One region of the Lactobacillus gasseri ATCC 33323 genome, then DNA from elsewhere that is predicted to be linked to it. Evidence: riboswitches for the same ligand, from Rfam matches in the RefSeq annotation. Region 1 holds a riboswitch; the other holds the start of a gene.

Evidence for each region. Region 1 has a riboswitch for magnesium ahead of mgtA (magnesium-translocating P-type ATPase). Riboswitches for the same ligand answer to the same signal wherever they lie in the genome.
Region 2: it holds a riboswitch for magnesium, as region 1 does, so the genes downstream of both, LGAS_RS01000 (P-type ATPase actuator domain-containing protein) here and mgtA (magnesium-translocating P-type ATPase) in region 1, are expected to answer to the same signal.

Annotation. Positions count from the first base shown of each region.
Region 1 is NC_008530.1:958,551-965,046, forward strand. It holds gene LGAS_RS04700 (ATP-binding cassette domain-containing protein) at 1-1,444, shown strand, start outside; gene LGAS_RS04705 (cupin domain-containing protein) at 1,667-2,080, shown strand; gene bsh (choloylglycine hydrolase) at 2,196-3,173, shown strand; gene LGAS_RS04715 (glycoside hydrolase family 2 TIM barrel-domain containing protein) at 3,297-3,518, opposite strand; gene LGAS_RS09435 (MerR family transcriptional regulator) at 3,591-3,668, shown strand; gene LGAS_RS04720 (hypothetical protein) at 4,013-4,201, shown strand; M-box (ykoK) riboswitch at 4,262-4,428, shown strand; gene mgtA (magnesium-translocating P-type ATPase) at 4,504-6,496, shown strand, end outside.
Region 2 is NC_008530.1:233,551-240,046, reverse strand. It holds gene rsmA (16S rRNA (adenine(1518)-N(6)/adenine(1519)-N(6))-dimethyltransferase RsmA) at 1-456, opposite strand, end outside; gene rnmV (ribonuclease M5) at 446-1,009, opposite strand; gene LGAS_RS01010 (TatD family hydrolase) at 996-1,766, opposite strand; gene metG (methionine--tRNA ligase) at 1,766-3,742, opposite strand; gene LGAS_RS01000 (P-type ATPase actuator domain-containing protein) at 3,863-4,861, opposite strand; M-box (ykoK) riboswitch at 4,932-5,103, opposite strand; gene LGAS_RS00995 (TPM domain-containing protein) at 5,161-5,748, opposite strand; gene LGAS_RS00990 (deoxycytidylate deaminase) at 5,738-6,226, opposite strand; gene trpS (tryptophan--tRNA ligase) at 6,246-6,496, opposite strand, start outside.

The sequences.
Region 1 (6,496 bases):
GCGTGGAATATTGGTTACTGTCCTTTTGATGGGGCTTTTGTATATTGGCACTCAGGGGATGATCTACTACATTCAATTTGAAATTCGAATTCAAGAAGAAGAATATAATCAACAGATCCGCAATAAACTTGCCAGGCATTATTTCCTAGATCAAAGAAATCACAAAGTTGCTGATGTGCAAAATAGAATGACTAATGATCTTGAAATGGTTAGAACAAATTTCTTTGATTGGTATATTATAATTCCATTTTATGGGGCAATCTTTGTATCAGCTTTAATAGCACTATTGTCCATTAATTGGATGATTTTTCTAGTAAGTATTGTAGTTGATGTTATTTCTTATTTTATTCCAAAACTAATTCAAAAAAAGATGGAGCAAGCCACAACCAATGTTTCCAAGCAAAACAAATATTATCTTGATGTTTTGGCAAAATGGTTTTCTGGCCTTGAAGAATTAAGAAGATACTTTGCTGGTGCAAAACTATTTAAAATTGGTGAGCAGGCTTCAAATAAAGTAGAGAACGCACATATTAAACAAACAGCTGCTCAGCAAGAATTAATTGTTTTAAGTGGTTTTTGTAACTTAGTTGGACAAATGTTATTACTTTCATTAACTGCATTTTTTATTACAAAAAATGCTATTATCTTTGGTGCTATCATGTCCGTTCAGAACTTTGCAGCTAATGTTTCAATTGGTTTGCAGCAAGTAATTGAAGGTTTAAGTTTTATGAAATCTTCTAAAGAGTTGATGGGAGAAATTAGTCGTTACTCTTCTGTCATTAATAAGAATGAAGCAGATGGGGAAGAACCCCCTCTTGCCTTTACTACTAAAAATTTGTCATTAAATTTTCCAAATGGAGAAAAGCTAACATTTCCAGATATTAATGTTAAGCCTGGAGAAAAGATCTTATTAAGTGGAGATTCTGGTGCTGGAAAATCAACCTTGTTTAAGCTGATTTTAGGTGAATTAAAAGCAAGTACGGGTAAAGTTGAATTTCAAAACGCAACCGGAGACACAATAATCCCCGATATGTCGAGAATCGGTTATATCCCACAAGACCCGAATCTATTTCCTGGTACAATTAAAGAAAATATTACTATGTTTAATGATCAATTAGATAGTCGAGTGGAGAAAACTGTCAATGAAGTTAATTTCAATAAAGATATTAAAAAATTTAAAAATGGAATTAATGAAGAACTTGATTTAGATAAAATTAATATTTCGGGTGGTCAAAGACAAAAGATCGTTTTGGCGAGAGCAAAAATTCATGATAGTGATATCATCTTGATTGACGAAGGAACTAGCGCAATTGATCAAAAAGCAACAATGAATATCTTGGAAAAATTGCTTAATAGTAAAGCAACACTTGTATTTATTGCTCATAATTTTAACGAACATATGCGGCAGATGTTTGATCGAGAAATTTATTTAAGTAAAGAGTAAATTCTTTTAGACTACCTACTTGACGCAGATTCCTTTCTAATGGAATTCAAGGAATTGAACTTTCGTCTAATTCTGATTTACCCAAGCCAACTATTGATCCCAAAGATTATGAATAATTATCATCCATACCTTAAATGTATAATATAATATTACAAATAAATATTTTGCATGACGTTATTTCTATTCTAAAATAAAAGCAAAGTTAGAAATGGGGGTAATAACATAGCAAAAAATGAAGAAGAAGTAAAAAATAGTGTTTTTGGCTTTGGTGATTCAAATGAGGCCTTTGCTAAGTTTTTTAAGGGAACTAGTTATCTTAAGCCATTAGCAGAAAGTAAAGAAGCTAAGACTGCGGTTCATAATGTGAGCTTTGAACCAGGATGCCGCAACAATTGGCACATGCACTCAGTTCCACAAATTTTAATTGCAGTTGCTGGTGAAGGGTGGTATCAAGAAGAAGGTAAGCCTGCACAAAAGTTGGTTCCAGGTGATGTTGTAATTGTAAACCCTAATACTAAGCATTGGCATGGAGCTACTAAAGATTCGTGGTTTGCACACTTAGCAATCATGGTAGGAGATAGTAAGAATACATGGCTTAAACCGGTTTCTGATGAAGAATATGACAAACTAAATTAAGGGCTTGATGTGAAAATCAGCCTTTTTTTCATGTAATCGAAATATTATATTTTGATATTCTTTGGGATTAGAATATGAAGTGAAATGATTACTTTAATCAGAGGAGAAATCTAATATGTGTACATCAATTTTATATAGTCCCAAAGACCACTATTTTGGTAGAAACTTAGATTATGAAATTGCTTATGGTCAAAAAGTGGTTATTACACCAAGAAATTATGAATTTAAGTTTGCCAATTTACCAGCTGAAAAATCACATTATGCAATGATTGGCATAGCTGCTGTAGCAAATAATACCCCACTATATTGCGATGCGATTAATGAAAAGGGTTTGGGAGTAGCTGGTTTAAGTTTTGCTGGACAAGGAAAGTATTTTCCAGTAGTAGAAGATAAGAAAAACATTGCTTCATTTGAATTTATTTCTTATATATTAGCTACTTATGAAACTGTTGATCAGGTTAAAGAAAATTTGACTGATGTTAATATTTCTGATGTGAGTTTTTCTAAAAATACACCAGCTTCAGAACTTCATTGGCTAGTAGGAGATAAGACCGGTAAGAGTATCGTTGTTGAGTCAGATGAAAAAGGTTTACATGTTTATGATAATCCAGTTAATGCTTTGACGAACGCACCGTTATTCCCGCAGCAGTTAACTAATTTGGCAAATTATGCTGCAGTTGTTCCCGGCCAACCTAATAATGATTTTTTACCTGGAGTTGATCTTAAGATGTATAGCCGCAGCTTAGGAACTCATCATTTACCTGGTGGAATGGATTCAGAATCACGTTTTGTTAAAGTATGTTTTGCTTTGAATCATGCACCAAAAGATAGTGATGAGGTAGAAAGTGTTACTAATTTTTTCCATATTTTGCAGTCTGTTGAACAGGTAAAAGGGATGGATGAAGTTGGTCCTAATATTTTTGAATACACCATGTATACTAGTTGTATGAATCTTGAAAAGGGTATTTTGTACTTCAATTGTTATGATGACAGTAGAATTAGTGCTGTAGACATGAACAAGGAAGATTTGAGTTCATCAGACTTGATCGTGTTTGACTTGTTCAAGAAACAGGATATTAGTTTTATAAATTAAAATTAGCTAGAAATTTGTATCAAAATTAAAAAATTGCGTTCATAATTAAATAATCGATATCAAATGTGCTAAAATGATATCGATTATTTTGATTGAACACGATTATTTGTAACAACTAAAATATTAATTTAGTTGTTGCCATCTCTTTTTCAAGGTAAAGGCAATATCTTTAAGTTCACGATCGCGAGTAAAAATTCCTTTATCGTTGCCACCAACACGCATAATTCCTTTACTCGTCTTAAAGTCAGCAAAGTTCCAAACTAATTCGCCACAAATAAATGGATATTTCTTAAATATATCAAAATACATTTGATAATATTCATTTTGATATTCTTGGCTCCACATTTCATCTGGAAGGCGATGAGAAGAAGATAATGTATCAGCGCCAAACTTGCTGGTACTACCAGACGAACTTTAATTTTTTATGATCAAAAAGATATTTTTAAACCAATGAAGACTAAGAAAAATGGCTATCGTTATTATAGTTATAAGTAGTTATATCAAATTAGTTTTATCTTAGGACTGCGTGATTTAGGACTTTTATTAGTAGAAGAAATCAAAGATTACTTGAGCGATTCGAGCAGGGTTGCCTTGAATAGAAAATTAATCCCTTTAAAAAATAAAATTGAATTGCGCATTCAAAGTTTGAAGCAGATTTATCCATTTTACGTCAAAAAGAAAATGATAACTTTCAATTAACCAATGTCGATTTTTATATGGTAAAGAAATGTTTTTTACCTGATCATGATTTTGGGTGTTCGGATTTTAAAGTCGATTGTTCTGAAACTGAAATTGCTTCGACATATAGTCAGTTTTATCAAGAATTAGGTGTGCGTATAATGGCAAATAAAAATTTATCAAGTTTTCTTACAGATTTACCGCAGGCAAAAGCTGATACCTATGCAAATTTAGGTTTTAGAATTATTAAGAAAAAATCATACAATCCAAAAGTTAATATCCCGATAATTACTCAAACTGATGGCAATTATTTGATGTATGGATTTAGAGTAAAAGTAAAGAATTTATAAAAATGCTTGAATAATAAAGAATAATTGTTTAATCTATTAACCGTTAGTTGAATAAAGAAGCAAATGAACTGTTAGGTGAGACTCCTACGTAAATATACGCTGATGCCCAGCAACATCTAGAGATGCCAACGGGTTAAACAGGAATTGTCAACTTAAGGCTTTTCCCAGTCAGCTAGTTAAAAAACTTCACGTTACGTAGTGTTAAAACTGAACGACGAGTATAAATCGCTAAGTTAAGACCAATGCAGTTTTTGCGTTGGTCTTTTTGTTTGTTTGCCGATTTTTTAGAGGGAGAGATTACTATGTTAAAATTCAACTCTAAAGATCGCGTAGTAACTAATGCGACTTTGGCTAAGCAAATTGCTAGACAAGAAAAAAATGAAGTCTTAAAGCAATTGCATACAACAATTAATGGATTAAATCCAGTTCAAGCAAAGCAACGTTTAGGGCAAGATGGCTTAAATGAGGTCTCGAATAAAGAACATCATCCAAAATTACATTTTCTAATCGATGCTTTTATGACACCTTTTACAGGCGTGTTGTTATTTTTAGCAGGTTTATCTTTTTTAACTAACTATGTCTTTGTGCCAGCTGATCAAAAAGATCTGAGTACCGTAATTATCATGATTATGATGGTTCTGATTTCAGGAATTACTAGTTTTATTCAAAATGTAAAAACAAGTGATGCGGTTGATTCATTGCTAAATATGGTTTCTGTAACTACAAATGTTAAACGAGCTGGCGAAGATAAAGAATTACCAACTAAAGATGTAGTAGTTGGCGATATTATTAATTTAGCTGCTGGAGATTTAGTGCCAGCAGATATGTATTTGTTAAAGAGTAAAGACTTATTTTGTTCAGCGAGCTCATTAAATGGTGAGTCAAGTCCAGTTGAAAAGATGGCAGATCAGAAGCCAAAAGAAAGTGATAATTACTTAGATTATCCAAATATCCTTTATGAAGGAACAAATATTGTTTCTGGTTCTGGAATGGGCGTCGTTTTTGCTACAGGTGATAAAACCGTTTTTGGAAATCTGGCCCGTACTCTTGCTCAGAATAAAAACAAAGAGACAACTTTTGACATTGGAATTAAAAATGTTTCTAAAATATTACTAATCATGACAGCTGTAATTGCACCACTAGTGTTTTTGATTAATGGTTTAACTAAAGGCGATTGGCTAAATGCATTAATTTTTGCTATCGCAACGGCTGTTGGTCTGACGCCGGAAATGTTGCCAGTTATCGTGACTAGCAATTTAGTTAAGGGGTCTATTGAAATGGCTAAGCATGAAACCATTGTTAAAAGAATGAATTCAATCCAAAACTTTGGCTCAGCTGATATTCTTTGCACTGATAAGACTGGTACCTTAACACAAGATAAAGTGGTTTTGGAACGACACTATAATTTAAACTTAGAAGAAAAGTCAAAAGTATTAGAGCTTTCATACTTGAATAGTTATTATCAAACAGGGATGAAAGATTTAATTGATAAAGCAGTTATTGACGCTGCTCAAGGAGAACTAGATACAAAGAAAATTAATCAAAACTACCAAAAGATTGATGAAATACCTTTTGATTTTAAGAGAAGACGCATGAGCGTTGTCGTTATGAACCAGCAACACGAACATATTTTGGTAACTAAAGGTGCTGCTGAAGAAATGCTTGCTTGTTCTAATAGAGTAGAAATAGATGGTTCAATAAGTCCACTTGATGAAGATCAACGTCAGAAAATTTTAACTGAAATTGATGAGATGAATCAGGATGGTTTACGTGTTGTTCTTTTAGGATATAAAGAAAATCCAGCTCCTGTTGGTGAATTTAGCATTGATGATGAGAATGAATTAATCTTAGTTGGATTTTTAGCATTTTTAGATCCACCAAAAGACAGTGCTAAAGCAGCATTGACTGCCTTAAAAGAAGATGGCATTGCAGTCAAAATTTTAACTGGAGATAATGAAGCAGTTACGCGAAATGTAGGAAAGCAAGTAGGTTTAAATATTGATCGAGTTTATCAGGGAAAAGACCTTGAAAATAAGACTGACGCTGAATTAAAACAAATGGTGCAAGCATGCAATGTTTTTGTGAAATTATCCCCACAACAAAAAGCTCAAATTATTGACTTACTTAGACAAGATGGTCATACCGTAGCTTATATGGGAGATGGAATCAATGATGCTCCTGCAATGAAAGCGGCAGATGTTGCTATCTCAGTTGATACAGCGGTGGACATTGCTAAAAAGTCAGCAGATATAATTTTGCTCCACAAAGATTTAATGATTTTAGAAAAGGGAGTAC
Region 2 (6,496 bases), 720 kb from region 1:
ACTTTTAATTAAATTAAAAATGATCGGCGTTGTGATGTAATAAGGTAGATTAGCCACAATTTTAACCGGCTTATTTAAGTCAAGAAAACCATCGCTATCTTTAGTAAAGTTTGCCTTTAATACGTCTTTCATGACTAATTTAAAGCGACTATTTAACTCTTCACCATCAATTTTTTGTGGTAATTCGTTTTTCAAAATTTCAGGCAAATCTTGATCAACTTCATAAGCTAAAACCTTTGCTCCAGCTAAAAGAAGCTGCTCAGTCAAAGAACCAATACCTGGTCCAATTTCAATAACTTGATCACCTGATTGAATATCAGCTGCTTCAACAATTCCTTTAATTGCGGCCAAATCTACTAAGAAATTTTGCCCCAAATTCTTTTTTGCATGCATAAAGTAGCGATTAACAATCGCTTGAGTCCGGACTGGACTAGCAATTGGCATACTATTTGACATCTTCAACTGCCCTCTTTAATTCATCATAAGTAATTCCAAACATCTTCAAACGTTTTAAGAATTGCTTGCTATTTCCATATCCAATTCCTAACTTAATTCCAACTTTTTCACGTAAAAGACGAGCTTCCGGACTAACTGCGAGACCCAAATCATCGTATTTTTCTTTAGTAATATCACTCTCTACTGCTTGAATTTCGTGCAAATCACCTAAAGCACGAACAAGGGCTTCTTTTGAAGCATGTTCAACTCCTAAGCTGTTTCCACGCTTAGTTGGTTCTCCTTCTTTACGAGTGATAAAAGCTTGTTTAGCATTTGGCGCAGCATTAGTCACTAGTCTTCTAATTCTTTCACCATTGTAGTCTGGATCAGTAAAGATGATTATTTCTCTTGTTTTTGCTAGTTTCTTAATCTCTGCTAAAGTTTGATCAGATACTTCTGAGCCATTAGTTTCAATAGTTTCAATTCCTGGGAAGAACTGTTTTAATCTCTTGGTATCGTCTCGTCCTTCAACAACTACTACTGCATTGAACTGTTTTTGATTATTTGATTCCATATGCCCTCATCGTATTTTCAAATGTGTGCTTTGCCACTTCTTCAACCGATACATCACGCAACTTAGCAATTGCCTCTGCAACATAGCGTACATATCCTGTTTCATTTTGCTTTCCGCGGTATGGTTTTGGCGTTAAGTATGGGGCATCAGTTTCAATTAAAAATTTATCCCAAGGCACAACTTTGGCAGAAGCATGTACGTCAATTGCTTTTGTAAATGAAACTACCCCAGAAAATGAAACCATCATCCCTAAATCAAGAAACTTTTTAAGCCATTCTGGATCACCATTAAAATTATGAATAATCCCGCCATATTCACCCACATGACTATTTTTCAAAACTTGATATGTATCTTCAAAAGCATCGCGAGTATGAATATTTACTGGCATCTTTAAGCTATGAGCTAAATCAAGTTGCCTTGCAAAAACTTTTCGCTGAACATCTCTTGGCGATTCATCCCAGTAATAATCTAGTCCAATTTCTCCTAAAGCAACAGTTTTGGGCTTCTTAAGCTGTTCTACTAATACATCTTCTGCATTTTGATCATAGCCTTTAGCTACATCAGGACAGTAACCAACAATAGCGTATAAATTATCAAATCTTTGACTTAGATCAATCGCACGCTCATTAAATTCTGGGTCTTGTCCTGCAACTGCACTTTTTACTACACCTAATTCTTTAGCTCGATCAAGGTAGATCTCTTCTTTTCCCCGAAAAGGCACGTCATTTAAGTGCGTATGTGAATCAAAAATCTCCATTAGCCTAATTCAGCCCCAACTTCATGTTCATCGCCTACAAGAGCTAATTTGACTTGGCCATCTTTTTCACTAGATAAAAGCATACCTTGACTTTCATGACCTAACATCTTACGTGGCTTCAAGTTAGTTACTGCTAGTACTTTTTTATCTAACAATTCACTTGCATCTGGATAAAACTTACGAATACCACTCAAAATTTGACGTTCATTTCCATCGCCAAAATCTAGCTTAAACATTAAAAGCTTACTTGAACCCTTTACCGGTTCAACTGATAAAATTTGGCCAACTTGAATCTTTACTTTGTCAAAGTCATCAATCGTAATATGTTTCTCTTCTTTTTGCTGGCTTCTAGTCTTCTTCTTTGGCTTTGCCTTCTTCATTTCTTCCTTAATGTATTTAACTTCAACATCATTCTTAAGTCTTGGGAAGATTGGAGTTGGTTTTTCAGTTACTTTAATGTCCCAGTCAAAAGCGCCAAATTCAAGTTTCTTTTGAGCTTCTTTATTCCAATCAAGACCAAGTTGGTTAAACATTTTAACTGGGCTTTGAGTCATTACTGGTGCAATTAAAATAGCAACTAAACGCAGACTTTCAGCTAGGTTAGACATTACTTTTGATAATTCTTCACTCTTACCTTCTTTATTCAAAGTCCAAGGAGTAGTCTCATCAATATATTTATTTGCACGAGAAATAAGCTTCCAAACACTGTCTAAAGCTTGAGAGAAGTGAAGAGCGTCCATTTGCTTTTGATATTCAGCGATTGTTTCCTTAGCTGTCTTAATCAAGTCTTGAGCAAATTCATCTTGATCTGCTGCAACTGGTGCAACGTAACCATCTTGATATTGGTTAATCATTGAAACAGTTCTGTTCAACAAGTTACCTAAGTCATTAGCCAAATCAAAGTTAACTCTCTCAACGAAATCCTCAGGAGTAAAGATACCATCTGAACCAAATGGAATTGCACGCATCAAGTAGTAACGAAGTGCGTCTAATCCGTAACGCTTAGCAATCATTTCTGGATAAACAGCATTACCTTTAGACTTAGACATCTTGCCGTCCCTCATTAAGACCCAGCCATGGCCAAAAATCTGCTTAGGAAGTGGCAAGTCTAATGCCATTAACATAATTGGCCAATAAATTGTGTGGAAACGAACAATTTCCTTACCTACTAAATGAACATCAGCTGGCCAGTATTTCTTAAATAATGAATCATCATCTGAGCCATAACCAAGCGCAGTAATATAGTTTGACAAAGCATCTATCCAAACGTAAACAACGTGTTTAGGATCACTAGGCACAGGAATTCCCCAGTCAACTGTTGTACGAGTTACTGACAAGTCTTCTAGACCTGGCTTGATAAAGTTATTAACCATTTCCTTTTCACGAGAGTGTGGCAAGATAAAGTCAGGATGATCCTTATAATACTGTAAAAGTCGATCAGCATATTTACTCATTCTAAAGAAGTATGAAGGCTCTTTAACCAAACGAACTTCATGACCAGATGGAGCTTTTCCGCCAATAACGTTACCATCATCATCTCTATAAACTTCAGCAAGTTGTGATTCAGTAAAGTATTCTTCATCTTCAACTGAATACCAACCAGTATATTCACCTAAGTAAATATCGCCTTGCTTTAACAGCTTTTCAAAAATCTTTTGCACAGCCTTAACGTGGTCTTCGTCAGTTGTTCTAATGAAACGATCATAAGAAACATCTAGCATCTTCCATAACTCTTTATAAGAAGCTGCCATTTTGTCCACAAACTCTTGAGGTTTAATACCTTGTGCTTCAGCTTTTTGTTCAATCTTCAAGCCATGTTCATCAGTACCTGTTAAAAAGAAGGTATCAAAACCACGAGATTTTTTATAACGCGTCATTGCATCAGCAGCAATCGCAGTATAAGCATTACCGATAGTTAATTTTCCAGATGGATAGAAAATAGGTGTAGTAATATAAAAAGTTTTCTTTTCAGCCATCTTTATTCTTCCTCTCATAAGTCTTTTAATTGCTAGTATAACATAGCATGTAGGACTTAATTTGTACATTAAAAAAAGGAATTCTGTAAAATACGGAATCCCTACAAATCATTTAGATAATTAATTGTCATATGTCGCTCGAATCCTAGGCATATCGATATTGGCCTTTACCAAATTATTTACAATAGCTGTCGGCATTACTCCAGCCGTTATACCAACAGTAATTGCCATAGCGAAAATTAAAGCATTTTCCCAATTGCCACGTATTATTTCATTAATCAGCAAAACAACTGGAACAATAATCAGGATTAATGTCAAAAAGATTTTAGTTAATTTTTTCATACTAAAATTAAAAAGATTGTTTTCTAGATTAATCTTAGAAAGATTTTGAGCTATTTTTCCAAAAACAGTTTCTTTACCAGTCGCAAAAACAACGCCAATTCCTGAACCTGAAAGAATAATTGTGCCTGCATATAAAATATTAGCGTAATCTAAGTTATTGTTTTTGCCAGTGTAATTAGTAGCTCTCTTTTTCACAGTATCTTCTTCACCAAGTAATGAACATTCTAAATCATTACTTTTGAGTAATTTAACGTCCGCTGGAACAATATCTCCAGCTTTAAGTAGTACCACATCACCAATTGTTAGATCACGAGTTAAAAGTTTCTGTGGTTCACAATCACGCATTACTTGAGTTGTTCTAGAAATTCGATTTATCAAGTTTTGAATATTAGTATTGATACGAATATTTTGCATAGCAGTTAAAATTACTGAAATAAATAAAATTGCTAAAACAAAAATTGCTGGACTTAGGTTAAGAGTACGTTGAGAAGAATTTAAAAAAATTGCTACAATTGCTAAAAAAAGCAGAACGAGGGAAAAAGGAGTTACAAAAGCCTTTAACAAATAGTGAAGTTTAGTCTTATCATGTTTAATTATTATTTCATTAGATCCGTACTTTGCTAAGCGTTGCCTCGCATCTTTACTTTGAAGGCCGCTAATTGAGGTTTTTAATCGTTGCAGCGTCGCAAACTTATCTTCGCATGCAATCCGGCGCACCAGCTTGGTGTCTGTAGTATTTCTTGTGCCGGAAGTGTTGATTTTGAACATCTTCAACATCCTTTCTTAAGAACCTAGCAAACAAACAAAAAGGCCGATGCAAAAACTGCATCGGCTCAAATCCAAGCGATTTTTATACTCGTCGTTCAGTTTTAACACTACGTGACGTAAGGTTATTAAAAATAACTAGCTGGCTGGGGAGGGCCTTATATCGACGATCCCTGTTTGACCCGTTGGCATCTCTGGATGTTGCTGGGCGACAGCATATGTTCACGTAGGAGTCTCACCTAACAGTTTATTTGCTCTAATATTTAATTTCTATTGATACTTTAACGGCTAACTAAGAATTAGTCAAGTCCCTACTTCTTTTTTCGAAAGCTTTTAAATAGAACTAATCCAAAACTTATTAAAGCTGCAATTACTAATCCCCAAACCAAGTTTACACTTTGTGGATGATCTATTTTTTGCAGTTCATCTTGTGTTAACGAATTTTTATCATAAGACAGCTTATCTTTTTGAGCAACCAAAGTAGCGCAAGCATTAAAAACTAGTCGAATCCCAGAATTAAAAGTAGCTGCTTTTTTGCTCCTTAATTTATTCCCTGCATACCGAATAATGTTGCCACATTTATTTTGAGTTAAAAGATCTTGATAATTCTTACCAACAATAATTTGAACATTTTTCTTTTTATTTTGAAGGGCAACGGCAATAATTATCTGATTCTTTAATGGCTGAATTCGATTTAAATCCTTGCTGTCTTTTAAGCTTAAAAGGCGAATTTCAGGTTTAGTTTTAGTCTTTTGATAGCTCTCATTTTTTTGATTAACAAGTTCTTTCGTCTGATTATCAAATAGTCCTTGCGGATCACTAACAAAAGATTTTGTGCTAGCAGTCAATGTTAATATGCAAATTAATAGTGCCACTAAACCAATGACTTTATTTTTCATTGTCAGCCTTCTCCAGCCTGTCTGCTAAGCTTTGAACATATTTATGATCAAGCGTTACTTGTTCAATTGCAACGCCCTTTTCACGCAATAATTTCAAGGCTAAAGGATTATCATGATAATCATAATAATAGTTGATTTTCTTAATACCAGCTTGCACTAAGCACTTACTGCAATTAAAGCAAGGAAAATAAGTAACGTAAATTTCAGTACCTTCAGTTGAAATACCATTTTTAGCGCATTGAATTAAGGCATTCATTTCAGAGTGAATTGTTCTTACGCAATGTCCATCAACCATCAGATGACCAACATCATCACAATGAGGCTGTCCTGAAACACTACCGTTATATCCGGTCGCAATCATCCGGTCATCTTTAACTAATACACTTCCGACTAAGGCACGATCACAGGTAGAACGTTGTGCAATAACTAAAGCCTGCATCATAAAATATTGCTTCCACGGAATCCTGTCTCTTGTCATTGTTCTTACCCTCTTTAAATTATTTATTTAATCTATCAAAATAATTTAAACCAATTGCCTCTCTAACTTCTTGTAGAGTCTGATTAGCAACTTCATTTGCCTTCTTTGATCCTTCTAGTAGCATTTCATAAACAGCATCTGGATTTTGAGCAAACTTTTCACGACGTTCTCTGATTGGTCCAAGCTCTTCTTCAAGAACCTTATTTAAGTAACGTTTAATTTTAACGTCACCTAGGCCACCTTTTTGGTATTGTTCTTTAAGTTCAGCAA